3 regions of the Streptomyces sp. 8N706 genome follow, and region 3 is predicted to be linked to each of the others. Evidence: predicted binding sites of a transcription regulator. Region 3 holds the regulator's gene; each other region holds the start of a gene.

Region 1 (7,723 bases), on a different contig from region 3:
GGAACCACCCATGACAGTTCAACACGCGCCGCCCGGAGCCAGGGCACCATGGAGGGGAGGAGGCGACGCCATGACCCCCAGCACCGCTGATCACCCCCAGATGCCCGTCGAGGACTTCGAGCAGCTCGCCCGCACGGCCCCGGAGACCGTGACGCTGGAATTCATCAACGGAAAGCTGGAGGTCAAGCCGGTGCCGGACGGAGACCACGGAGCGATCATCATGTGGCTGCTCAGGCAATGCATGCAGCAGCGCCCGGAGTTGGCTCTCTATCCGGAGCAGGGGCTCAAGACAGAGAAGTACCGCAAGGGCCGCTCACGCCCCGACGGTTCCCTGGTCCCGGAGGATCATTTCGTGGGGCAGGGAGAGTGGGCCGACCCCGACGGTGTCCTGATGGCCGTCGAGGTCACTTCGCGCGATCCGGACACCGACCGCCGGGACCGCGTGGAGAAGCGCGACGGTTATGCCGCCGCCGAGATCCCGGTCTACCTGCTCATCGACCGTGACGCCTGCACGATCGCCGTCTACAGCGAGCCCGAAAACGGGAAGTACCGCGGCCGGATGTCCTACCCGTACGGAGCGGTCGTCGAGATCCCCGCTCCGGTGAGGATCACGCTGGAGACCGAGAAGCTCAAGGACTACACCCACTGACCGGCCCGGCGGGGCAGGGAACCGGCGTGGCCAGGGGGCGCCCCGAGTGGCGCCGGGGGGCGTGCATGGGGAGGGTGGCAGAAGGGGGCTGTTCGCGTTCCGGCCACCCGGGACGGCCGGACCCGACCTGGAGGCACCGATGCCCGAAGTCACCGTTCCCTACCAGCCCGGCACACCGTGCTGGGTCGATCTCGTGGCCCCCGACCAGCAGGCCGCCCTGGACTTCTACGGCGAGCTGTTCGGCTGGACCGGTGAGATCGGCCCGCCCGAGCAGGGCGGATACTCGATCTGCACGCTCCACGGACGGCCGGTCGCCGGCATCATGTCCGCGCAGGCCATGGGAGACCAGCCCACGCCACCGACCGTATGGACCACCTACGTCACCTCGGCGGACGCCGAAGCCACCGAACGGGCGATCGGCAACAGCGGCGGCACCGTGATGGCGCCCGTCATGGATGTCATGACCCTGGGGCGGATGCTGGTGGCCGCCGATCCCACGGGAGCGGTCTTCGGCGTCTGGGAGCCGAAGGATTTCATCGGCGCGGGGATCGTCAATGAGCCGGGCGCGCTGATCTGGAACGAACTCAACACCACCGACCGCGACGCGGCGGCCGCGTTCTATCCGGCGGTGCTCGGAATCGAGGTCGCCCCCATGGAAGGCGCCGAAAACTACTTCGCGCTGACCGTGAACGGCCGCACGGTCGGAGGGCTCCAGGTGCTGCCTGACGACATGCCCGGCGGCATTCCCCCGCACTGGCTGGCCTATTTCGCGGTCGAGAACACCGATGCGACCGTGGCGAAGCTGACGTCCGTCGGCGGGTCGGTACTCCAGCCACCATTCGACATGGCGGCTGGACGGATGGCCGTGGTCGCGGATCCCCAGGGAGCGCCGTTCGCCGTCATCGCCGCGACGGGCCCGAACCCCACCTGACGCCCCAGCGAACAGCAAGGCCGACAACAGGGCCAGGCGAAGAGCGCACTCACCAGTTGCTGACGCAGCACGGCGCGCCGGCCCGTCGAGTGGCGGGGTCGTCACAGGCAGGAGCGAGCGCGGAATGATGCATCCTGAGGCTTCCTGGATCTGCGAGGCCCAGGACTCCAGGCTCCAGTTCAGTTCAGCAGACTGAACAGTGATGTACAGACGATCAAGCACGCCATCGAACTCAGCAGCGCCACATACAGGCGACGAGTCTGGTCCCGCCGCCAGGCGGGAATGCTGACGTAGTACCCCGTGTACATACCGATCAGATTCAGCACCGAGAGCCAGATGAGTCCCGGATTCCTTGTCGAAACGTAGATGAAGATCCACGGGGATACCACGCCGAAGAAGATCAACGCATTCCTGTGGAACGTGTACTTGCTCTGCGTGGGCCCCTCTCGCGGAATCGGATCTCCCATATCGGGAAGCTCTGGCATCGTCATGCTATTCCTCCGTCGCACGACAGCTGTCGGGCAGAGATCAACTCGGTCTGCACCGTGCGCCTATGCGGCCCGGTTGTCGTAAGCCGAGCCGGGCACCGGGAAGCTCCCGTGCGTAGGCTTCACCGTCGGCTACACCTGCACCGAGTGCGACCGGGCGGCAACTCCTAGGGCCACCGGCGATGCACCGGCCGCTCACCCGGTCGGGGCAGGCGGCAGCGGTGCGCATGTCAGCGCGCGGACTCGGGCCCGGAAGGGCGCGGAGTGACCGGACGGCGCGCGGACGGTGCGGAAACGCCCGAGGGCGGCACCCGGGTGGGTGCCGCCCTCGGTCCGTACAGCTGGAACAGCCGATCCGTGAAGCCGGATCAGAAGTCCATGTCACCGCCCGGCATGCCGCCCGGAGCGGCCGCGGCGGCCTTCTCCGGCTTGTCGGCGATGACGGCCTCGGTGGTGAGGAACAGCGCCGCGATGGAGGCGGCGTTCTGCAGCGCGGAGCGCGTGACCTTGGCCGGGTCGATGATGCCCTCGGCGATCAGGTCGACGTACTCGCCGGACGCGGCGTTGAGGCCGTGGCCCGGGGTCAGGTTGCGCACCTTCTCCACGACGACGCCGCCCTCGAGGCCGGCGTTGACCGCGATCTGCTTCAACGGGGCCTCCAGGGCCAGGCGTACGGCCTGGGCACCGGTGGCCTCGTCGCCCTCGAGCTCGAGCTTCTCGAACACGGAGACGGTCTGCAGCAGGGCCACGCCACCACCGGCGACGATGCCCTCCTCGACGGCGGCCTTGGCGTTGCGCACCGCGTCTTCGATGCGGTGCTTGCGCTCCTTGAGCTCGACCTCGGTCGCGGCACCGGCCTTGATGACGGCCACGCCGCCGGCCAGCTTCGCGAGGCGCTCCTGGAGCTTCTCGCGGTCGTAGTCCGAGTCCGAGTTCTCGATCTCGGCGCGGATCTGGTTCACGCGGCCCTGGACCTGCTCGCTGTCACCGGCGCCGTCGACGATGGTCGTCTCGTCCTTGGTGACGACGATCTTGCGGGCGCGGCCCAGCAGGTCGAGGGTGGCGTTCTCGAGCTTGAGGCCGACCTCCTCGGAGATGACGGTGCCACCGGTGAGGATGGCGATGTCTCCGAGCATGGCCTTGCGGCGGTCACCGAAGCCCGGGGCCTTGACGGCGACGGACTTGAAGGTGCCACGGATCTTGTTGACGACCAGGGTCGACAGGGCCTCGCCCTCGACGTCCTCGGCGATGATCAGCAGCGGCTTGCCGGACTGCATGACCTTCTCCAGCAGCGGAAGGAGGTCCTTCACGCTGGAGATCTTGGAGTTGACGATCAGGATGTACGGGTCGTCGAGCGACGCCTCCATACGCTCCATGTCGGTGGCGAAGTAGGCGGAGATGTAGCCCTTGTCGAAGCGCATGCCCTCGGTGAGCTCGAGCTCGAGCCCGAAGGTCTGCGACTCCTCGACGGTGATGACGCCTTCCTTGCCGACCTTGTCCATCGCCTCGGCGATGAGCTCGCCGATCTGGGTGTCGGCGGCGGAGATGGAGGCGGTCGAAGCGATCTGCTCCTTGGTCTCCACGTCCTTGGCCTGCTCGAGCAGCTGGGCGGAGACGGCCTCGACGGCCTTCTCGATACCACGCTTGAGGGCCATCGGGTTGGCACCCGCGGCGACGTTGCGCAGGCCCTCCTTGACCAGGGCCTGGGCGAGGACGGTCGCGGTCGTCGTGCCGTCACCGGCGACGTCGTCCGTCTTCTTCGCGACCTCCTTGACCAGCTCGGCGCCGATCTTCTCGTACGGGTCCTCGAGCTCGATCTCCTTGGCGATGGAGACACCATCGTTGGTGATCGTGGGGGCGCCCCACTTCTTCTCGAGGACGACGTTCCGGCCCTTGGGGCCGAGGGTCACCTTGACGGCGTCGGCGAGCTGGTTCATCCCGCGCTCGAGGCCGCGCCGCGCCTCCTCGTCGAACGCGATGGTCTTGGCCATGTGAAGTGGTCCTCCCGGACTGGGGTCCCCCCGGACGTAGTCCGAGGGAGGGTGGATACTTCGGACCGCGCTGGCGCCCGCGACGGACGGCCTGCACGCCTGGTGGTTCCTTGCCCCACCGGGCCTGCGGGCCTCACCGACCCGGTCCTGCTGTCACTCTCAACGTCAGAGTGCTAACGCCAATGATTAGCACTCGACCCCATAGAGTGCAAGCGCCCGAAGGGCTCGACGGGGGGTGGTGGCCGGGTGACGCGGTGGGCGCAAGCGCCCGAAGGGCTCGACGGGGGGTGGTGGCCGGGTGACGGCGTGGCGGCACGCGCCCGAAGGACTCGACGACGTGCGGCGGTCGGCAGGTCACTCCCATGCCGATGGCCAGAGGAGGCCGGGCACAAGCGACGACCCGAAGGCCGGTGGTGGCCGGGTGACGGCGTGGCGGCACGCGCCCGAAGGCTCGATGAGCGGTGGGAGTCGGTCAGGGTCCCGCCCATGCCGACAGCCACGGGAGGGCAGGCACACGCCCCACGAAGCCCCCGAAGGCCAGGGGTCGGTGAGCGGCGGGCGGGCCCCAGCTCCCCGCTGGGCCGCTGCTGCGTTCGCGGCCGTACGTGCCCCCGAAGGCCGGTGGACGACCTCGGGCTCCGTACGAGCCTCCGTGTCCTCGAGCGTCGCACCGAGCAGCTCCCGCCGTTCCAGACCCATGCGGTCCGCGCCATTCCGCGAGGGATGCCACGGCGCGTCACCGGGCGATCCGCGAGGGATGCGACGGCGCGTCACCGGGCGCGCCGGGGCGCGCCGCGGCCGTAACAGGAGCGGGCCCGCCCCCTGCTGGGGGCGGGCCCTACGCTGCAGTCAGTCGGCGCGACCTTCAGCCGGCTACACGGACCATGTCCGCCTGCGGCCCCTTCTGGCCCTGCGAGATCTCGAACTCGACCCGCTGACCTTCCTCGAGGGTGCGGTAGCCGTCCATCTGAATCGCGCTGTAGTGCACGAAGACGTCCGCACCACCGTCGACCGCGATGAAGCCGTACCCCTTCTCCGCGTTGAACCACTTGACGGTGCCCTGAGCCATCCCTAACTCCCCTATTACTGGCCCTTGCGCAGGTCCGCACTCCGCGAACCCGGGTCAGACCTCACCCCCCGACAGGTGGGGGTGTGCGCCGGAACGCGTCGACCGCGGCTGAATGTATCTGCACAGATGCCGTCTGCAACAGGTCAATCGGACGAGAAATCCAGCCGCAGCCGACAGGCGCTATCCGCTCAACTGACGGGAATTCAGGGCAAGTCGGGCCGGGCATAAAGTATTAACGCGACAAATTGCGCGCACACTTCGGTCACATCTTGTCGCGTTCTCATATGCAGTCGGCATGGACGCCGGGGGCGGAGCGCTCAACTGTACCGCGCTCAACCACACAGAATGACCCCCTCCGTTTCTCTCACGGAGGGGGTCATTCCTATTACGTAAGGTTGTTGCGTTTATTCCTCAGCAGCCGCCGGCGACCGCCGGAATGATGGAGATACCCGCGCCGTCCGGCGTCGCCGTATCCAGGCCCTCGGCGAAGCGCACATCGTCGTCGTTGACGTAGATGTTGACGAAGCGGCGCAGCTTGCCGGTGTCGTCCAGCACCCGCGCGCCGATGCCCTGATGCTTCTTCTCCAGGTCCGCGAGCACCTCCGCGAGGGTCGCGCCCTCGGCGGGTACCTCGGCCTTACCACCCGTGTAGGTGCGCAGGATGGTGGGGATACGGACGTTGACGCTCATGCGAGGCCAGCCTCTCGGAACGAGTCAAGGGTGGGGCGGATGGTCGCGGACGGGCCCGTGGTCGGGGCCACCGCGTCCAGGGTCTTGAGGCCGTCGCCGGTGTTCAGCACAACGGTCTCGGCGGCCGGGTCGAGCTGACCGGTCTCGATCAGCTTGCGCAGCACCCCCACGGTCACGCCACCGGCGGTCTCGGCGAAGATGCCCTCGGTGCGCGCCAGCTGCTTGATCGCGTCGACGATCTGCTCGTCGTTCACGTCCTCGACGGTGCCTCCGGTGCGGCGGCAGATGTCCAGCACGTACGGGCCGTCGGCCGGGTTCCCGATGGCGAGGGACTTGGCGATCGTGTCGGGCTTCACGGGCCGTACGACGTCGTGGCCGTCCTTGAAGGCCCGGGAGACCGGGGAACAGCCCTCGGCCTGGGCACCGAAGATCTTGTACGGCTTGTCCTCGACCAGCCCGAGTTCGATCAGTTCCTTCAGACCCTTGTCGATCTTGGTGAGCTGGGAGCCGGAGGCGATGGGGATCACGATGTTGTCCGGGATCCGCCAGCCGAGCTGCTCGCAGATCTCGTACGCCAGGGTCTTGGAGCCCTCGCCGTAGTACGGGCGCAGATTGACGTTGACGAAGCCCCAGCCCTCACCGATCGGGTCGCCGATCAGCTCGCTGCAGAAGCGGTTGACGTCGTCGTACGTGCCCTCGATACCGACCAGGTCGCCGCCGTAGACCGCGGCCATGACGACCTTGCCCGCCTCCAGGTCGTGCGGGATGAACACACAGGACCGGAAGCCCGCGCGGGCGGCCGCGGCGCCGACCGCGCCGGCGAGGTTGCCCGTGGAGGAGCAGGACAGAGTCGTGAAGCCGAAGGCACGGGCCGCCTCCACCGCGATGGCGACGACGCGGTCCTTGAACGAGTGCGTCGGGTTCCCGGAGTCGTCCTTGACGTGCAGGCCGCCGGTGATGCCCAGCTCACGGGCGAGGTTGTCGGCCTGGACCAGCTGGGTGAAGCCGGGGTTCAGGCTCGGCTTGCCGGCGACGTCCGCGGGGACGGGCAGCAGGGGCGCGTAACGCCAGATGCTGTTCGGACCGGCCTCGATACGCTTCCGCAGCGCCTCGGGGTCGCCGACCGGAAGGTCGTACGCGACCTCGAGCGGCCCGAAACACACCTGACACGCGAAGATCGGCCCGAGGGCGAAGCGCTCGCCGCATTCGCGGCAGGACAGCGCGGCGGCGGGTCCGAGAGCGACAGTGGAGGTGACCGGGCTTTCGGGGGTGGTGTCCCGGGAAGTCGCGCTAGCAGTTTGCACAGCCATGGAGGCGAGGCCCTTTCTCCTCATCTTCCCCGTGACGTACTTCGCCACGAGCCGGAATTGGCACCTTCCCAAGCCGGGAGCCTCGCATCTGATGAACGAGAACCGACTGGATGGTTGCCGGGGCTTCAACGGGCCGTTCCCTCTGCCCCTCTGGATGAGCGGTATGGCACCGGGCCGGGCCCGGGCGTTTGTCATCCGCGGCAGCCACCCCGACATGAAGTGGACTCCCGCGCTGTTCAAGACTGTAACCGACGGCCCGGACAGTTGAGATAGTCGTCCGAACCGCGAGATGAATCACAGACCCGCACCACACCGGGTCGACCACACCAGGCACAGGGAGACGAAAGCACGTGCTGCAAGAGGTGGAGCGCTGGCTGGAGCGCCGCTCCTGGTCGGCCGGCGACCGGCCGCTCGACCGCTTGCTCGCCGCGAAGCACGCGGGGGGAGCCGCCGGGACGGTCAGCGTCGTGCTCCCCGCCCTCGACGAGGAGACCACGGTCGGGCCGATCGTGGAGACGATCCGCCGCGAGCTGATGAGCGAGGCCGTGCCGCTCGTCGACGAACTGGTGGTGCTCGACTCCGGCTCCACGGACCG
Region 2 (7,723 bases), on a different contig from region 3:
CACCGGTGACATCCAGACCATCGCCGCCGCCCGTGAGCACTGGGGCACCGGGCTCGGCGCACGCCTCCTCACCGACCTTCTGAGGGGCGCCACCGCCTTCGAGTGCCATGAGGTGCTGCTGGAGGTACGGGTCGACAACACCCGTGCCCAGCGGCTCTACGAGCGTTTCGGCTTCGAGCCGATCGGATTCCGCCGCGGCTACTACCAGCCGGGGAACGTGGACGCGGTGGTGATGCGCCGTACCGAATCCTCTGCGGACACCGTCCCCGTCATGGACACCGACGAGCCCGCGATCGTCGGCACAGACACCGACACAGACACCGGCACGGACACAGACACCGGCACGGACACAGACACCGGTACGGACGAACAGGGAACGACCAACGATGGCTGACGAGCCGCTTGTCCTCGGCATCGAGACCTCCTGCGACGAGACCGGCGTCGGTATCGTCCGCGGCCATACCCTCCTCGCCGACGCCGTCGCCTCGAGCGTGGACGAGCACGCCCGCTTCGGCGGCGTCGTCCCCGAGGTCGCCAGCCGGGCGCACCTGGAGGCGATGGTTCCGACGATTCAGCGGGCGCTCAAGGATGCCGGGGTGGCGGCGAGCGACCTCGACGGGGTGGCGGTCACGGCCGGGCCCGGGCTCGCGGGCGCGCTGCTGGTCGGCGTCTCGGCGGCCAAGGCATACGCGTACGCGCTCGGCAAGCCGCTCTACGGGGTCAACCATCTCGCCTCGCACATCTGCGTGGACCAGCTGGAGCACGGCCCGCTGCCCGAGCCGACGATGGCCCTGCTGGTGTCGGGCGGCCACTCCTCGCTGCTGCTGGCACCGGACATCACCAGCGACGTACGCCCCCTCGGCTCCACCATCGACGACGCCGCGGGCGAGGCCTTCGACAAGGTCGCGCGGGTGCTGAACCTCGGCTTCCCCGGCGGCCCGGTCATCGACCGCTACGCGCGCGAGGGCGATCCGGAGGCGATCAACTTCCCCCGCGGCCTCACCGGCCCCCGCGACGCGATCTACGACTTCTCCTTCTCGGGTCTCAAGACGGCCGTCGCCCGCTGGATCGAGGCGAAGCGCGCCGCGGGCGAGGAGGTACCGGTCGCGGATGTCGCGGCGTCCTTCCAGGAGGCCGTCGTCGATGTGCTGACCCGCAAGGCCGTACGGGCCTGCCGGGACAGCGGTGTGGAGCATCTGATGATCGGCGGCGGGGTCGCCGCCAACTCGCGGCTGCGCGCGCTGGCCGAGCGGCGCTGCGAGGACGCGGGCCTCATGCTGCGGGTGCCGCGCCCGAAGCTGTGCACGGACAACGGGGCGATGGTCGCGGCGCTGGGTGCGGAGATGGTGGTCCGCGGGCGCCCGGCCTCGTCCTGGGATCTGCCCGCGGACTCCTCGCTCCCGGTCACGGAAACGCACGTGCCCGGCCAGGATCACGACGACGCTCCCGGCCACGGCAACGCCGACGACCCCGTGCACACTCATGACCACGACCACTTCCATGAGCTGAGCAAGGGCAATCTGTACTCATGACGGTGGCCCTGATGTGGGAGGCGCGGGCCGCCGAGGGCCGCGGCCCGGAGCTGCTGGCGTGGGCGCGCGAGCAGCAGCTCGTACGGACGCCGCTGCGGCGTGAGACGTTCAGCGCGCCCGGGGACCGGGTCCTGGTGATCACCTGGTGGGACGCACCGTTCGACGCCGCCCTCCCCGAACTGCCTGCCCCCGCCGCGGGCCTGCTCCACCGCCCGGTCCACCGCTGGCGCTTCGAGGCGCTCGACCACGATCGGGCGTCCGGCTGAGGCCCGTGCAGGTCACCGGTCAACCCGCTCCCGTGCCACACCTCCCGCGGGCGGCCGTGGCGACAAGGCGGGCTACTGGCCCCCGGGGCCGGCTGAGGCGCAACGGATTGCCGGAGGGATCGCGGAAGGCACAGTCGCGGACGCCGTACGGCCGGTCCATCGGCTCCTGAATTCCTGCCCTGATCGCGTGACCGGATGCCTGACCGGTCGGGTCGTACCCGGACCGGACAGCCGGGCGGTGCGTCAGGACGGAGCCGGGTGGCCGATCAGCATCGTGGGGGCGCCCGCCGCGCGGGTGAGAAAGACCGTGGCCGCGTTCGGACCCTGCGGCTTGACCTTTCTGCGGAGCTCCTCCGGCTCGACGGCCGAGCCGCGCTTCTTCACCGTCAGCTTCCCGACCTCGCGCTCACGGAGCAGCGCCTTCAGCTTCTTGAGGTGGAAGGGCAGCGCGTCGGTGATCTCGTACGCCGTCGCGTACGGGGTCGGGCGGAGCTCGTCCGCTGTCACGTAGGCGATCGTCGGATCGATCAGCCGGCCGCCGACCGCCGCCGCCACGTCCGCCACGAGATGGGCCCGGATCACCGCGCCGTCCGGCTCGTACAGCCAGCGCCCGACCGGGCCCGGCACGGGGTCCGGCAGACCGGCGCCGGTCAGGGTGCGCGGGCCGGGCAGCAGCGTGGCGCGCCGGGTGCCGGGGCCTGTGCCGAACCAGAGGACGGCTTCCTTGACCTCACCGCCGTCCGAGATCCACTCCGCCTCCGCGTCGTCCGGCACCGCCTCGTGGGGAATGCCGGGTGCGATCTTCAGTGCCGCGTACGGAGCCGTACGGGCGGCGCCCACCGCCCAGGACAGCGGCGGGGAGTAGGCCTCCGGGTCGAAGATCCGCCCTCGGCCGCCCCGCCGTGCGGGGTCGGCGAAGACGGCGTCGAATCGGGAGGTGTCGACCTCCGCGACATCCGCGCAGCGCACCTCGATGAGGTCGGCCAGCCCCAGTGCCTCGGCGTTGGCCCGGGCGACCGCGCAGGTCAGCGGGGACCGGTCGACGGCCAGCACCTCCACACCCGCCCGCGCGAGCGCGATGGCGTCGCCGCCGATACCGCAGCACAGGTCGGCCAGCCGCCTGACGCCCAGCGCGGCGAACCGCTCCGCGCGGTACGTGGCGACGGATGTACGGGTCGCCTGCTCGACGCCGTCGGGCGTGAAGAACATGGCGGCCGCGTCCTCGGCGCCGAACTTGGCCACGGCTCGCTGCCGCAGCCGTGCCTGGCCCAGCGCGCTGGAGACGAGTTCGGCCGGGTGCTCCCGGCGCAGCCGGGTGGCGGTCGCGAGTTCGTGCGCGGGCTCGTAGTCGCGCAGGTCCGCGAGCAGGGCCCGGCCCTCGTCGGTGAGCAGGGCGGAGAAGGAGTCGAGGGCATCCACTCGATCAATTGTGGGCCAAGCGGGGGACGGGCCGGGCGCCACGGCGCTGTCGCACCGTCGCCGGGCCCACGTCCTGGCAGGATGCGGCGCCATGAAACTAGTACGACAAAATGAAAAAAGCACTCACGACCGCAGATTCCGCCCCACCGCCTACGGGGCCGCCGCCCTGCTCCTGATCGGCGTCGTCGGAGGAGCCTGCGCGCAGCCTCCCGATCGCGCCGGGCCGCGGGGGCGTGCCGACCCCGAGGGAGGAGTGCCGCCCGGTGCCGGGCACGCCGGAGCAGCTCCTCATGGGGCTCCGCCCTCGGACCGGCGGCCGGACCGGCCCCCGGAGCGGAGGCCGGACCAGCCGCCTGGCCCGCACCCTGACCAGCCGCCTGACCGCCACCCGGACCGGAAACCGGGGCCAGAGGCCGTACCGCATCCGGGCCCCGAAGCCGTACCGCGTCCCACCCCGGCCGACGGACTCGTCGCCCGGCCCGGGGCCGGAGGGAGCCCGGGCGCCGGCACGGGCCCGGGCTTCGTCACCGGGGCCCCCGCGGAGCTCCCCCGGGACCTGGTCATCTACTACCGGGGAGCGGTGAGGTCCGAGGGCGCCCGCCTCGCAGCGGCCAAGCGCTGGGGGCTGAGCCGCCCGCCCCTCCTTCCGCCGGCTCCGCCCACCGTCGCAACGGGGCCGCGCTCCCCCCGGGGCCTCCCCGGCGGCCGGGACCTGCCCCGGGTGCTCACCCGGGTCCCGACCCGCGACCGCGTCGTCTTCCTCACCATCGACGACGGCTCGCACAAGGACCCGCAGTTGATCCGTATGCTGCGCGAGCTCCAGGTGCCGGTCAGCGCCTTCCTGAGCGACTACGTCGTACGCGACGACTACGGCTACTTCCGCGAGCTGCAGAAACTCGGCGTCTCCCTGAACAACCACACCCTCACCCACCCCGACCTGCGCGAGCTGTCGTACGAGGACCAGCGCAAGGAGATCTGCCGCCAACAGGTCATCCTGGAGAGGGAGTTCGGCGTCCGGCCGTGGCTCTTCCGCCCGCCGTACGGCAACTACGACCAGGAGACCCTGCGCGCCGCCCGGAGCTGCGGCGTCCGCGCCGTTCCGCTCTGGACCGAGGAGGCCTTCCCGGACCGGATCGAGTCCGCCGACGAGAAGGGCGAGCTGCATCCCGGCGACATCATCCTCACCCACTTCCGGGGGCGCGGGGAGTGGCCCGGCACCATGCCGGACATGGTCCGCCGGGTGCTGGCCAGGGCCACCGCACAGGGCTTCGCGATCGCCCGGCTGGAGGACTACATCTGAAACCGCGGCCGCCTTCCGCGCGGCGCGCCCGAAGCTCGTTGGCACTCTAGTTGACTGAGTGCTAACGCCGTCATAGTCTCAGCATTGGCACTCTCCACCAGGGAGTGCCAGCCACACAGCGACGGGCAGGTCCGGCACCCGCGACGACGGATCTACCAGGTCGCCACCTCAGACAGTTAACCCCGTGAGATCTCCGAAGGGGGAGGTCGGATCGTGACGACCGCCAGCACCAAGGTTGCCATCAAGCCGCTTGAGGACCGCATTGTGGTCCAGCCGCTGGACGCCGAGCAGACCACGGCCTCTGGCCTGGTCATTCCGGACACTGCCAAGGAGAAGCCCCAGGAGGGCGTCGTCCTGGCCGTGGGCCCGGGCCGCTTCGAGGACGGCAAGCGCCTTCCGCTCGACGTATCCGTCGGCGATGTCGTTCTCTACAGCAAGTACGGCGGCACCGAGGTGAAGTACAACGGCGAGGAGTACCTCGTCCTCTCGGCTCGCGACGTTCTTGCGATCGTCGAGAAGTAATTCGCCCCAGCTTTTTTGATCTGCGCCCCGGCTCCCGTGTCTGAACAACCGGGCGTCCGGGGTGCAGTTCGTTGAGAGGACATACCGAACCATGGCGAAGATCCTGAAGTTCGACGAGGACGCCCGTCGCGCCCTCGAGCGTGGCGTCAACAAGCTTGCCGACACCGTGAAGGTGACGATCGGCCCCAAGGGCCGCAACGTCGTCATCGACAAGAAGTTCGGTGCCCCGACCATCACCAACGACGGTGTGACCATCGCCCGTGAGGTCGAGGTCGAGGACCCCTACGAGAACCTGGGCGCACAGCTCGTGAAGGAGGTGGCGACCAAGACCAACGACATCGCGGGTGACGGCACCACCACCGCCACCGTGCTCGCCCAGGCGCTGGTCCGCGAGGGCCTGAAGAACGTCGCCGCCGGCGCTTCCCCGGCCGCCCTGAAGAAGGGCATCGACGCCGCGGTCAAGGCCGTGTCCGAGGACCTGCTCGCCGTCGCCCGCCCGATCGACGAGAAGTCCGACATCGCCGCCGTCGCCGGACTGTCCGCCCAGGACAAGCAGGTCGGCGAGCTGATCGCCGAGGCGATGGACAAGGTCGGCAAGGACGGTGTCATCACCGTCGAGGAGTCCAACACCTTCGGTCTGGAGCTCGACTTCACCGAGGGCATGGCCTTCGACAAGGGCTACCTGTCCCCCTACTTCGTCACCGACCAGGAGCGTATGGAGGCCGTCCTCGACGACCCGTACATCCTGATCCACCAGGGCAAGATCTCCTCCATCCAGGACCTGCTGCCGCTGCTGGAGAAGGTCATCCAGGCCGGTGCCTCCAAGCCGCTGCTGATCATCGCCGAGGACGTCGAGGGCGAGGCCCTGTCCACCCTCGTGGTCAACAAGATCCGCGGCACCTTCAACGCCGTCGCCGTCAAGGCCCCGGGCTTCGGTGACCGTCGCAAGGCCATGCTCGGCGACATCGCCACCCTCACCGGTGGCACCGTCGTCGCCGAGGAGGTCGGCCTCAAGCTCGACCAGGTGGGTCTCGACGTGCTGGGCTCCGCCCGCCGCGTGACCATCACCAAGGACGACACCACGATCGTCGACGGTGCGGGCAAACCCGAGGACGCTCAGGCACGGGTCGCCCAGATCAAGGCCGAGATCGAGGCCACGGACTCCGACTGGGACCGCGAGAAGCTCCAGGAGCGCCTCGCGAAGCTGGCCGGCGGCGTGTGCGTCATCAAGGTCGGCGCCGCGACCGAGGTCGAGCTCAAGGAGAAGAAGCACCGTCTGGAGGACGCCATCTCCGCGACCCGCGCCGCGGTCGAGGAGGGCATCGTCTCCGGTGGTGGCTCCGCGCTCGTCCACGCGGCCAAGGTGCTCGAGGGCAGCCTGGGCAAGGAGGGCGACGAGGCCACCGGTGTCGCCGTCGTCCGCCGCGCCGTCGTCGAGCCGCTCCGCTGGATCGCCGAGAACGCGGGCCTCGAGGGCTACGTGATCACCTCCAAGGTGGCCGAGCTCGAGAAGGGCCACGGCTTCAACGCCGCGACCGGCGAGTACGGCGACCTGGTGAAGGCCGGCGTCATCGACCCGGTCAAGGTCACCCGCTCCGCCCTGGAGAACGCCGCGTCCATCGCGTCGCTGCTGCTCACGACCGAGACCCTGGTCGTCGAGAAGCCGGCCGAGGAGGAGGCCGAGGCGGGTCACGGCCACGGCCACGGTCACGCGCACTGACGCAGGCCTCGCGCCGGCCTCACGCGCACCGACACCGGGCACGCGGCACCGACCGCGCCCCGCTCGGCCGCGCAGCTCCGGCTGCACGAAGGCCCCCGCTCCCGCCGCTCAGCGGCGGGGCCGGGGGCCTCGTGCCGTCCCGGTCCATGGGGCGGTGTCCGTGCCTGACGACGACGACCCTCGGGGCGCCCTGACGAGGAAGGCATCAGGATCCGCGCCGGTACCGCCGCGGCCTACGTCGGGGCCGCGTTGAGCTCCCGGAGCAGCCGGGGGATGTCGTAGTGCCACCAGGTTTCCTGGATCTTGCCGTCCTGGAACCGGTAGACGGTGGTGCCGGTCATCGTGACGTCCCTGCCCGTGGGACGGATGCCCATGAAATCCCCGCGGTGTGTGCCGCGCCAGGTCCACAGGGTGGTGACCTCGTCGCCCTCGGCCACCATGCTCTCGATCGTGAAGTCGAAGGCGAAGGCATTCCGCCAGCCGGTGACATCCTGCCGAAGGACATCGGAACCGACCGTGGTGTCCTCTTCCTTGGACATGTCATGGTCAATGACGTCGGGCGCGAACAGCTCGTCGATCAGGTCGAGACGGCCGCCGACGGCGACCTCGTCATAGAAGCGCCGGGCGGTCTCCTTGTTGAGCGCCTCGTCGCGGACCACGTCCAGGTCGGTGAAGGTCGGCGGTGCGTCGCAGATCGCCACCATCTCCCGGAAGATCTGTTCGGTCTCCGGCAGGCTCGAATTCCGCATCGCCTCCTCGTACGACGGGAATTCTATGATCTCGACATAGTGCTCTCCGTTGGAGCGATCCCGGCCCACCAGGGCGTGGGTGGCGGTCCGCTTGCCCTTCGTCTGCTCGGCCCAGGTGTCCAGAAGCCGGTTCATGTCGTCGAACTTGTCCGTCTTGCAGTCGATGATCTGTACGAATGTCATGAGCGCCTCCTGGAGCGGGTCGGTGATTCGTC
Region 3 (7,723 bases):
TGCCCCAGTACGTCAGCCGGGCCGAACGGCCGCCGTCGAGCGGAGCGGTGTGCACCTCGGGGGCCCCGTCGCGGGTCGACGTCCAGGCGATGTGCCGGCCGTCGGGAGAGATCCGTGGGTGCGAAACGGGCATGTTGTCCGCGCTGACACGCCAGGCGCGGCCGCCGTCGAGAGGCGCCGCCCAGACGTCGTCCTCGGCGGTGAAGGCGATCAACTCGCCGTGCAAGTGCGGGAACCGGAGGTACGAAGGCTGCGTCACGCCCGCCACACTAACCAGGCGACCCCACCCCCCACCAGCGGTTTCAAGCAGGTGGGGACCGGCTCGCGCGGAACGCCGCGGTCCGTACCGGCCGCTCAGGACCAGCGGCCGGTACGCCCCAGGAGGAGCGCCGTGGCCGCCGTACCGGCGGTGGAGGTACGCAGCACGGTCGGACCCAGCCGGTACGGCTTCGCGCCCGCCTCCGCGAAGACCGCCAACTCCTCCGGCGAGACACCGCCTTCCGGGCCCACGACCAGCACGATGTCGCCCTCGGCGGGGAGTTCGGCGGTGGCCAGGGGCTCGCTGTCGCAGTCACGGTCCTCGTGGAGGACGGCGGCGAAGGCGGCCCGGCCGAGAAGGGCCGCGACCTGCTTGGTCGTCATCGCCTCCGCGACGTCGGGGAAGCGCACCCGGCGCGACTGCTTGCCCGCCTCGCGGGCCGTACTCCGCCACTTGGCGAGGGACTTGGCGCCCCGGTCGCCCCTCCACTGGGTGATGCAGCGGGCCGCCTGCCACGGCACGATCGCGTCGACGCCGGTCTCGGTCATGGTCTCGACGGCCAGTTCGCCTCGGTCGCCCTTGGGGAGGGCCTGGACGACGGTGATCCGCGGGGACGGCTCCTCCTCGGCGGAGCACGCACCCACCTGGACGACCAGCCGGTCCTTGCCCTCGACCGCGCGCACCACGCCGTCCAGCCGGCTGCCGTGCCCGTCGGTCAGGACGACGTCCTCCCCGGGGCGCATCCGCCGTACCGAGACGGCGTGCCGCCCCTCGGCGCCATCCAGCACGAACTCGGCCGTGCGGGGCACGGCATCGACGACGAAGACCGGTGCGGTCACGAGGCGGCGCCCCGCGTCAACGACGCCCGTGCGGCCTCCATTTCGGACGCCAGGACCTCGACGAGCCGGCCCGCGGGCATCTCGCGCGCCATCCGGTGGCCCTGCCCCGCCCACAGCGCCATGCCCTGCGGGTCCCCGGCCGCGGCCGCGGCCTTGCGCAGCCCGGCCGTGAGGTAGTGGATCTGCGGATACGCGGCCGGGGCGTACGGGCCGTGCTCACGGATGAATCGGTTGACCAGCCCGCGCGCCGGACGGCCGGAGAAGGCCCGGGTCAGCTCGGTGCCGGGGAACATCGGGTCGGTGAGGGCCCGCTTGTGCAGGGCGTTCGCACCGGATTCGGGGCAGACGAGGAACGCCGTGCCGAGCTGGGCCGCAGTGGCCCCGGCGGCCAGTACGGCCGCGATCTGCCCGCCGCGCATCAGCCCGCCGGCGGCGACGATCGGCAGCTGTACGGCCTCACGGACCTGGGTGATGAGCGTCAGCAGGCCCACTCCGGTGCCGGTGCCGTCGGCGTACGGGTCGTCGTGGTGGGTGCTCTGGTGGCCGCCCGCCTCGATGCCCTGCACACAGACGGCGTCGGCCCCGGACCACTGGGCGGCCTGCGCCTCGGCGGGGGTGGTGACGGTGACCACGGTCAGGGTGCCCGCGGCGGTGAGGGCGTCGAAGACGGCCCGGGAGGGGCAGCCGAAGGTGAAGGAGACGACCGGGACCGGGTTGTCCAGAAGGATCGCGAGCTTGGCCTCGTAGGCGTCGTCGGTGCTGCCGTCCGTGTCACCGAGCGGGGTCTCGTACCAGCTCGCCTCGCCCGCGAGCTGCTCCCGGTAGACCTCGACGGCGGCCGGGTCGGCGACGGAGGGCTGCGGCATGAACAGATTCACGCCGAAGGGCCGGGCGGTGAGCCCGCGCAGCTGCTTGATCTCCTCGTACATGGCCTCCGGCGTCTTGTACCCGGCGGCCAGGAAGCCGAGGCCACCGGCGTCGGAGACCGCGGCGGCGAGCTCCGGGCCGGAGGCGCCACCGGCCATGGGGGCCTGCACGATGGGGTACGGCGAGAGATCGGTGAGCGCGGAGGGCATGACCACATGGTGTCACGTCCCCGGCCCGCGCCCTCGAACGGGCTCGGCTCCGTGCGACCGGGTCGGGCGGCGGTCCCGCCCCGGGAGAGCGGCACCCGGGCCGCCGGGCGGGTCGTAAGCGCGGGGGGCGGAATGGGCAAGCGCGGAAAGCACGGGGGCGGAAAGCGCGGGGCGGAGGAGCCGACGAGCCGGACGGCGTGCGGCCCCAGGCTCCCTCCGGCCGAAGCACGGGGCCGCGGGCGGGGATCGGGCCGCCGGGGAGGACCGGGCTTCGGACCGCGGGCGGGGATCAGGCCGCGGGGAGAACCGGGCATCGGACCGCGGCCGGGAATCAGGCCGCCGGGGAAACGGACTTCGGACCCCGGCCGGGAATCAGGCGCCGGGGAAACCGCGCTTCGAGCCGCAGGCGAGAACCGGTGCCGGGAAACCGGCTTCGGGCCCGCGGGCGGGAACCAGGCCGCGGGAGCGGCCCGCGCACACCCCCCGGGACCGTGCGAAGCCGACGACGCGCGGGCGACACCGGATCAGGTCGTCCGCGCGCCGTCGGCAGAGCCTCAGCGGCCGTTGAAGGCGTCCTTCAGGCGCGAGAAGAGCCCCTGCTGTCCCGGCTGGAAGTGACCGGAGGGCCGCTCCTCGCCGCGCAGCTTGGCCAGCTGCCGCAACAGGTCCTCCTGCGCCGGATCGAGCTTGGACGGCGTCTGGACCTCGACGTGCACGATCAGATCGCCCCGGCCGCCGCCGCGCAGATGCGTGACGCCGCGCTGGTGGAGCGGGATGGACTGACCGGACTGGGTACCGGGCCGGATGTCGACCTCCTCCAGCCCGTCCAGCGTCTCCAGCGGGCACTGGGTGCCCAGCGCCGCAGCCGTCATGGGGATGGTGACCGTGCAGTGCAGATCGTCGCCGCGCCGCTGGAACACCGGGTGCGGCAGCTCATGGATCTCGACGTAGAGATCGCCCGCCGGGCCGCCGCCCGGGCCGACCTCTCCTTCGCCCGCGAGCTGGATACGGGTTCCGTTGTCGACGCCCGCCGGGATCTTGACGGTCAGCGTGCGCCGCGACCGTACGCGCCCGTCTCCCGCGCACTCCGGGCACGGCGTCGGCACGACGGTCCCGAAGCCCTGGCACTGCGGGCACGGCCGCGAGGTCATGACCTGGCCCAGGAAGGACCGTGTCACCTGGGACACCTCACCGCGGCCGCGGCACATGTCGCAGGTCTGCGCCGAGGTGCCGGGAGCCGCGCCCTCGCCGGTGCACGTGGTGCAGACGATCGCGGTGTCGACCTGTATGTCCTTGGTCGTGCCGAACGCCGCCTCGTCGAGCTCGACCTCGAGCCGGATCATCGCGTCCTGGCCGCGCCGCGTACGGGACCTCGGCCCACGCTGCGAGGCGGTGCCGAAGAAGGCGTCCATGATGTCGGAGAAGTTGCCGAAGCCCGCGCCGAAGCCGCCGGCGCCCCCGCCGCCCGCCTGGGACAGCGGGTCTCCGCCGAGGTCGTAGACCTGCTTCTTCTGCGGGTCCGACAGGACCTCGTAAGCGGCGTTGATCTCCTTGAACCGCTCCTGGGTCTTCGGGTCCGGGTTGACGTCCGGGTGCAATTCGCGAGCCAGGCGCCGGAACGCCTTCTTGATCTCGTCCTGCCCTGCGTCGCGGCGCACGCCGAGTACGGCGTAGTAGTCCGTGGCCACTTACGACTCCGCCAGGATCTGTCCGACGTAACGTGCCACTGCGCGTACCGCTCCCATCGTTCCGGGGTAGTCCATGCGGGTCGGTCCGACCACGCCGAGTTTGGCGACTGCCTCGTCGCCCGAACCGTAGCCGACCGCGACGACCGATGTGGACGTCAGCCCCTCGTGGGCATTCTCATGCCCGATTCGTACGGTCATGCCGGAGTCCTTGGCCTCGCCGAGGAGCTTGAGGAGCACCACCTGCTCCTCGAGAGCCTCCAGCACCGGCCTGATGGTCAGCGGGAAGTCATGTCCGAAGCGGGTGAGATTGGCGGTGCCGCCGATCATCAGCCGCTCCTCGGTCTCCTCGACCAACGTTTCCAGCAGTGTCGCCAGAACCGTGGAGACCGTGCCCCGGTCCTCCGTCTCGAACGAGTCGGGCAGATCCTGCACCAACTGCGGGACATCGGCGAACCGGCGCCCCACGACCCGGCTGTTCAGCCGCGCCCGCAGGTCGGCCATCGACGCCTCGCCGAACGGCGCGGGGCAGTCCACCATGCGCTGCTCGACCCGCCCGGTGTCCGTGATCAGCACGAGCATGATCCGGGCCGGGGCGAGCGACAGCAGCTCCACATGGCGGACGGTCGACCGCGTCAGCGACGGGTACTGGACGACCGCGACCTGCCGGGTCAGCTGCGCGAGCAGCCGGACCGTACGGCCCACCACGTCGTCCAGGTCGACGGCGCCGTCCAGGAAGTTCTGGATGGCCCGGCGCTCGGGCGAGGACAGCGGCTTGACGCCCGCCAGCTTGTCCACGAAGAGCCGGTACCCCTTGTCGGTCGGGATACGGCCCGCGCTGGTGTGAGGCTGGGCGATGTAGCCCTCGTCCTCCAGGACCGCCATGTCGTTGCGCACGGTGGCCGGGGAGACACCGAGACCGTGGCGCTCGGTGAGCGCCTTGGAGCCCACCGGCTCCTCCGTCCCCACATAGTCCTGGACGATGGCGCGCAGTACCTCGAGTCTGCGTTCACTGAGCATGCGCACACCTCCAGCTGTGGTTCCGTGGCCTCGCCTGGCACTCGTAGCGTTTGAGTGCCAGCTTCCCCCGAGCCAGTGTACGGCCGGGTGGTATGAGCTGGGCAAGGGCGGCCCGCCCGCCGGGCGGACCCGGCGGCGGGCAACGCTATCGCGTCACCACTAGCGTCGTCGTATGGACCGCACTTGGGAAGAGCCGGGTTGGGAAGAGCTGGTACCGGGCGTCGCGCGGCGCCGTCTGCCCGGCTGGGACGCCACGGCGGGCCTCGTGCACGGCCCGGCGGGTGTTCTCATGGTGGACGCGGGGTCGACGCTGCGCGAGGGCGCCGAACTACGTCGGCAGGCGGACCGGTTGCTCGGCAGGAGGGTGACACATCTCGCACTCACCCACCCCCATTTCGATCATGTCCTCGGCGCCGCGGCCTTCTCCGGGGTGGAGGTGTACGGGGCGGTCGGCTTGGAGCGGATGCTCGGGCGCCGCGGGCGGGAGTCGCTGCGCGACGACGCCGTACGGCACGGGGTGGACCCGGAGACCGCCACGGAGGCCGCGGATCTGCTCGTACGGCCGCGCCATCTGGTCAGCGGCGAGATGACGATCGGGCTCGGCGGGGGGCGGGAGGCGGTGCTCGCGAATGTCGGCCCCGGCCACAGCGGCCACGATCTGGCGGTCCTGGTGCCCGGGGAGGGCGGGACGCCCAGCGTCGTCTTCTGCGGGGATCTGGTCGAGGAGTCGGGTGAGCCGCAGGCGGGTCCGGACGCCGTACCGGGGCAGTGGCCGGCGGCGCTCGACCGGCTCCTGGAGCTCGGCGGTGAGGACGCACTGTACGTGCCCGGACACGGTGCGGTGGTCAATGCCCGGTTCGTCCGGGCCCAACGCGACGTGCTGGCGGCCCGCTTCGGCGTGTCGTAGCCACGGCCCGCGGTCTCTTCCTACTGTCGGGCGATGCGCAGCAGACAGTACGGGCCGGACCTCACGCCGCCGTGGAAGCCGTGGAAGAAGAAACAGCCCGCCCCCGAGGTCCCCGCCGAGCCCGGCCTCGTGGTCGAGGAGGTCGTCACCGGCTTCTGCGGTGCGGTGATCCGCTCGGAGAAGACCGCGGAGGGGCCGGCCGTCACCCTGGAGGACCGGTTCGGGAAGCACCGGGTGTTTCCCATGGAGCCGCGGGGCTTTCTCCTGGAGGGGCGCGTCGTCACGCTGGTGCGCCCCTCGGTCACGGCCCCGCGCGCTCCGGGCCGTACGGCATCCGGCTCGGTCGCCGTCCCCGGCGCCCGCGCCAAGGTGGCGCGGGCCGGGCGCATCTACGTCGAGGGCCGGCACGACGCGGAGCTGGTCGAGCGGGTCTGGGGCGATGACCTGCGCATCGAGGGGGTGGTCGTGGAGTATCTGGAGGGCGTCGACGACCTGCCCGCCATCGTGCGCGAGTTCTCCCCGGGCCCGGGTGCCCGCCTGGGTGTCCTGGTGGACCATCTCGTGCCCGGATCGAAGGAGTCCCGGATCGCGGAACAGGTCACCGACGCCCACACGCTCGTCGTCGGGCACCCCTACATCGACATCTGGGAGGCCGTGAAGCCCTCCTCCGTCGGCATTCCGGCCTGGCCGTCCGTACCCCGCGGGCAGGACTGGAAGACGGGGGTCTGCCGGGCTCTGGGGTGGGAGGAGAACACCGGTGCGGCCTGGCGGCAGCGCATCCTCGGGTCGGTCAACAGCTACAAGGACCTCGAACCGGCGCTGCTCGGGCGGGTGGAGGAGCTGATCGACTTCGTCACGGCTCCGTAGGAGGCGCGGGACCGGTCACGGTGTGTCCCGCCGGAACGGCCGCGGGATCGGTCTGCGGGACCCGGCCGCGGAATCGGTTGCCGGGCCGGTGCGTCCGGTCGTGCCGGTGGGCCCGGGTGGGTCCCTCCGGCACGGCGGTTCCCTTTCCGGTCGACCGTGCTCCCGGCGGCTCCAGGCGGTCGACCGGTCCGGTACGACGGCGGCGGCCCGGCGCGTCCGCGCAAGGTCAGGACCGCCCGGCCCGCCCCGTACGGGCCGGGCCGGGCCGCAGCAAGCCGCCGCTGGTCAGTCCACCAGGTCCCGGACCACCGCGTCGGCCAGTAGTCGCCCGCGCAACGTCAGCACCGCCCGCCCCGCCCCGTACGGGCCCGGCTGCAGCAGGCCGTCCGCCAGTGCGCGCTCGGCCGCCCGTGCACCCGCGGGCGCCAGCAGATCCAGCGGACAACCCCCGCCCAGCCGCAGCTCCAGCAGGATCCGTTCGACCCTCCGGTCCTCCTCGGCCAGCACCTCGCGTCCCGCACCGGGGGACCGTCCCTCGCTCAGCGCCTGCGCGTAGGCGCCGGGGTGCTTCACGTTCCACCAGCGCACTCCGCCCACATGGCTGTGCGCGCCCGGCCCGGCGCCCCACCAGTCGGCACCGGTCCAGTACAGCTCGTTGTGCCGGCAGCGGCCTGCTTCCGAGGTGGCCCAGTTGGACACCTCGTACCACCCGAAACCCGCTTGCGAGAGCTTCTCCTCGGCGATCAGATACCGGTCGGCGTGCACGTCGTCGTCGGTCATCGGCACCTCACCCCGGCGGATCCGGCGGGCGAGCTGGGTGCCCTCCTCGACGATCAGGGCGTAAGCGGACACATGGTCGGGGCCCGCCCCGATCGCCGCGTCCAGGGTGGCCCGCCAGTCGTCGTCGCTCTCCCCCGGCGTGCCGTAGATCAGGTCGAGATTGACATGACCGAAGCCGGCGGCCCGGGCCTCGGCGACGCACGCCTCCGGCCTCCCGGGGGTGTGGGTCCGGTCCAGCACCTTCAGAACGTGCTGTCGCGCGCTCTGCATACCGAAGGAGACCCGGTTGA

What was found. Region 3 encodes HrcA, which represses chaperone genes, less so after heat shock. Its sites were predicted from a motif close to TTNGCACTCNGNNNNNCNGAGTGCNAA; they were not measured.
Region 1: a site for HrcA is predicted at 4,246-4,272, ahead of groL (chaperonin GroEL). Genes of this name have one in related genera too.
Region 2: a site for HrcA is predicted at 4,556-4,582, ahead of groES (co-chaperone GroES). Genes of this name have one in related genera too.

The regions. Positions count from the first base shown of each region.
Region 1 is NZ_JBQQBW010000004.1:92,079-99,801, forward strand. It holds gene ACTWQE_RS03095 (Uma2 family endonuclease) at 71-649, shown strand; gene ACTWQE_RS03100 (VOC family protein) at 789-1,580, shown strand; gene ACTWQE_RS03105 (hypothetical protein) at 1,760-2,071, opposite strand; gene groL (chaperonin GroEL) at 2,437-4,059, opposite strand; gene ACTWQE_RS03115 (cold-shock protein) at 4,925-5,128, opposite strand; gene ACTWQE_RS03120 (MoaD/ThiS family protein) at 5,540-5,818, opposite strand; gene thrC (threonine synthase) at 5,815-7,128, opposite strand; SAM riboswitch class I at 7,146-7,289, opposite strand; gene ACTWQE_RS03130 (glucosyl-3-phosphoglycerate synthase) at 7,479-7,723, shown strand, end outside.
Region 2 is NZ_JBQQBW010000005.1:115,849-123,571, forward strand. It holds gene rimI (ribosomal protein S18-alanine N-acetyltransferase) at 1-394, shown strand, start outside; gene tsaD (tRNA (adenosine(37)-N6)-threonylcarbamoyltransferase complex transferase subunit TsaD) at 387-1,532, shown strand; gene ACTWQE_RS04085 (hypothetical protein) at 1,529-1,798, shown strand; gene ACTWQE_RS04090 (THUMP-like domain-containing protein) at 2,042-3,226, opposite strand; gene ACTWQE_RS04095 (polysaccharide deacetylase family protein) at 3,939-4,517, shown strand; gene groES (co-chaperone GroES) at 4,731-5,039, shown strand; gene groL (chaperonin GroEL) at 5,131-6,759, shown strand; gene ACTWQE_RS04110 (ester cyclase) at 6,993-7,691, opposite strand.
Region 3 is NZ_JBQQBW010000055.1:31,655-39,377, forward strand. It holds gene ACTWQE_RS20855 (S41 family peptidase) at 1-259, opposite strand, end outside; gene ACTWQE_RS20860 (16S rRNA (uracil(1498)-N(3))-methyltransferase) at 355-1,098, opposite strand; gene ACTWQE_RS20865 (nitronate monooxygenase) at 1,095-2,174, opposite strand; gene dnaJ (molecular chaperone DnaJ) at 2,729-3,862, opposite strand; gene hrcA (heat-inducible transcriptional repressor HrcA) at 3,863-4,879, opposite strand; gene ACTWQE_RS20880 (MBL fold metallo-hydrolase) at 5,052-5,786, shown strand; gene ACTWQE_RS20885 (DUF3097 domain-containing protein) at 5,820-6,653, shown strand; gene hemW (radical SAM family heme chaperone HemW) at 6,939-7,723, opposite strand, start outside.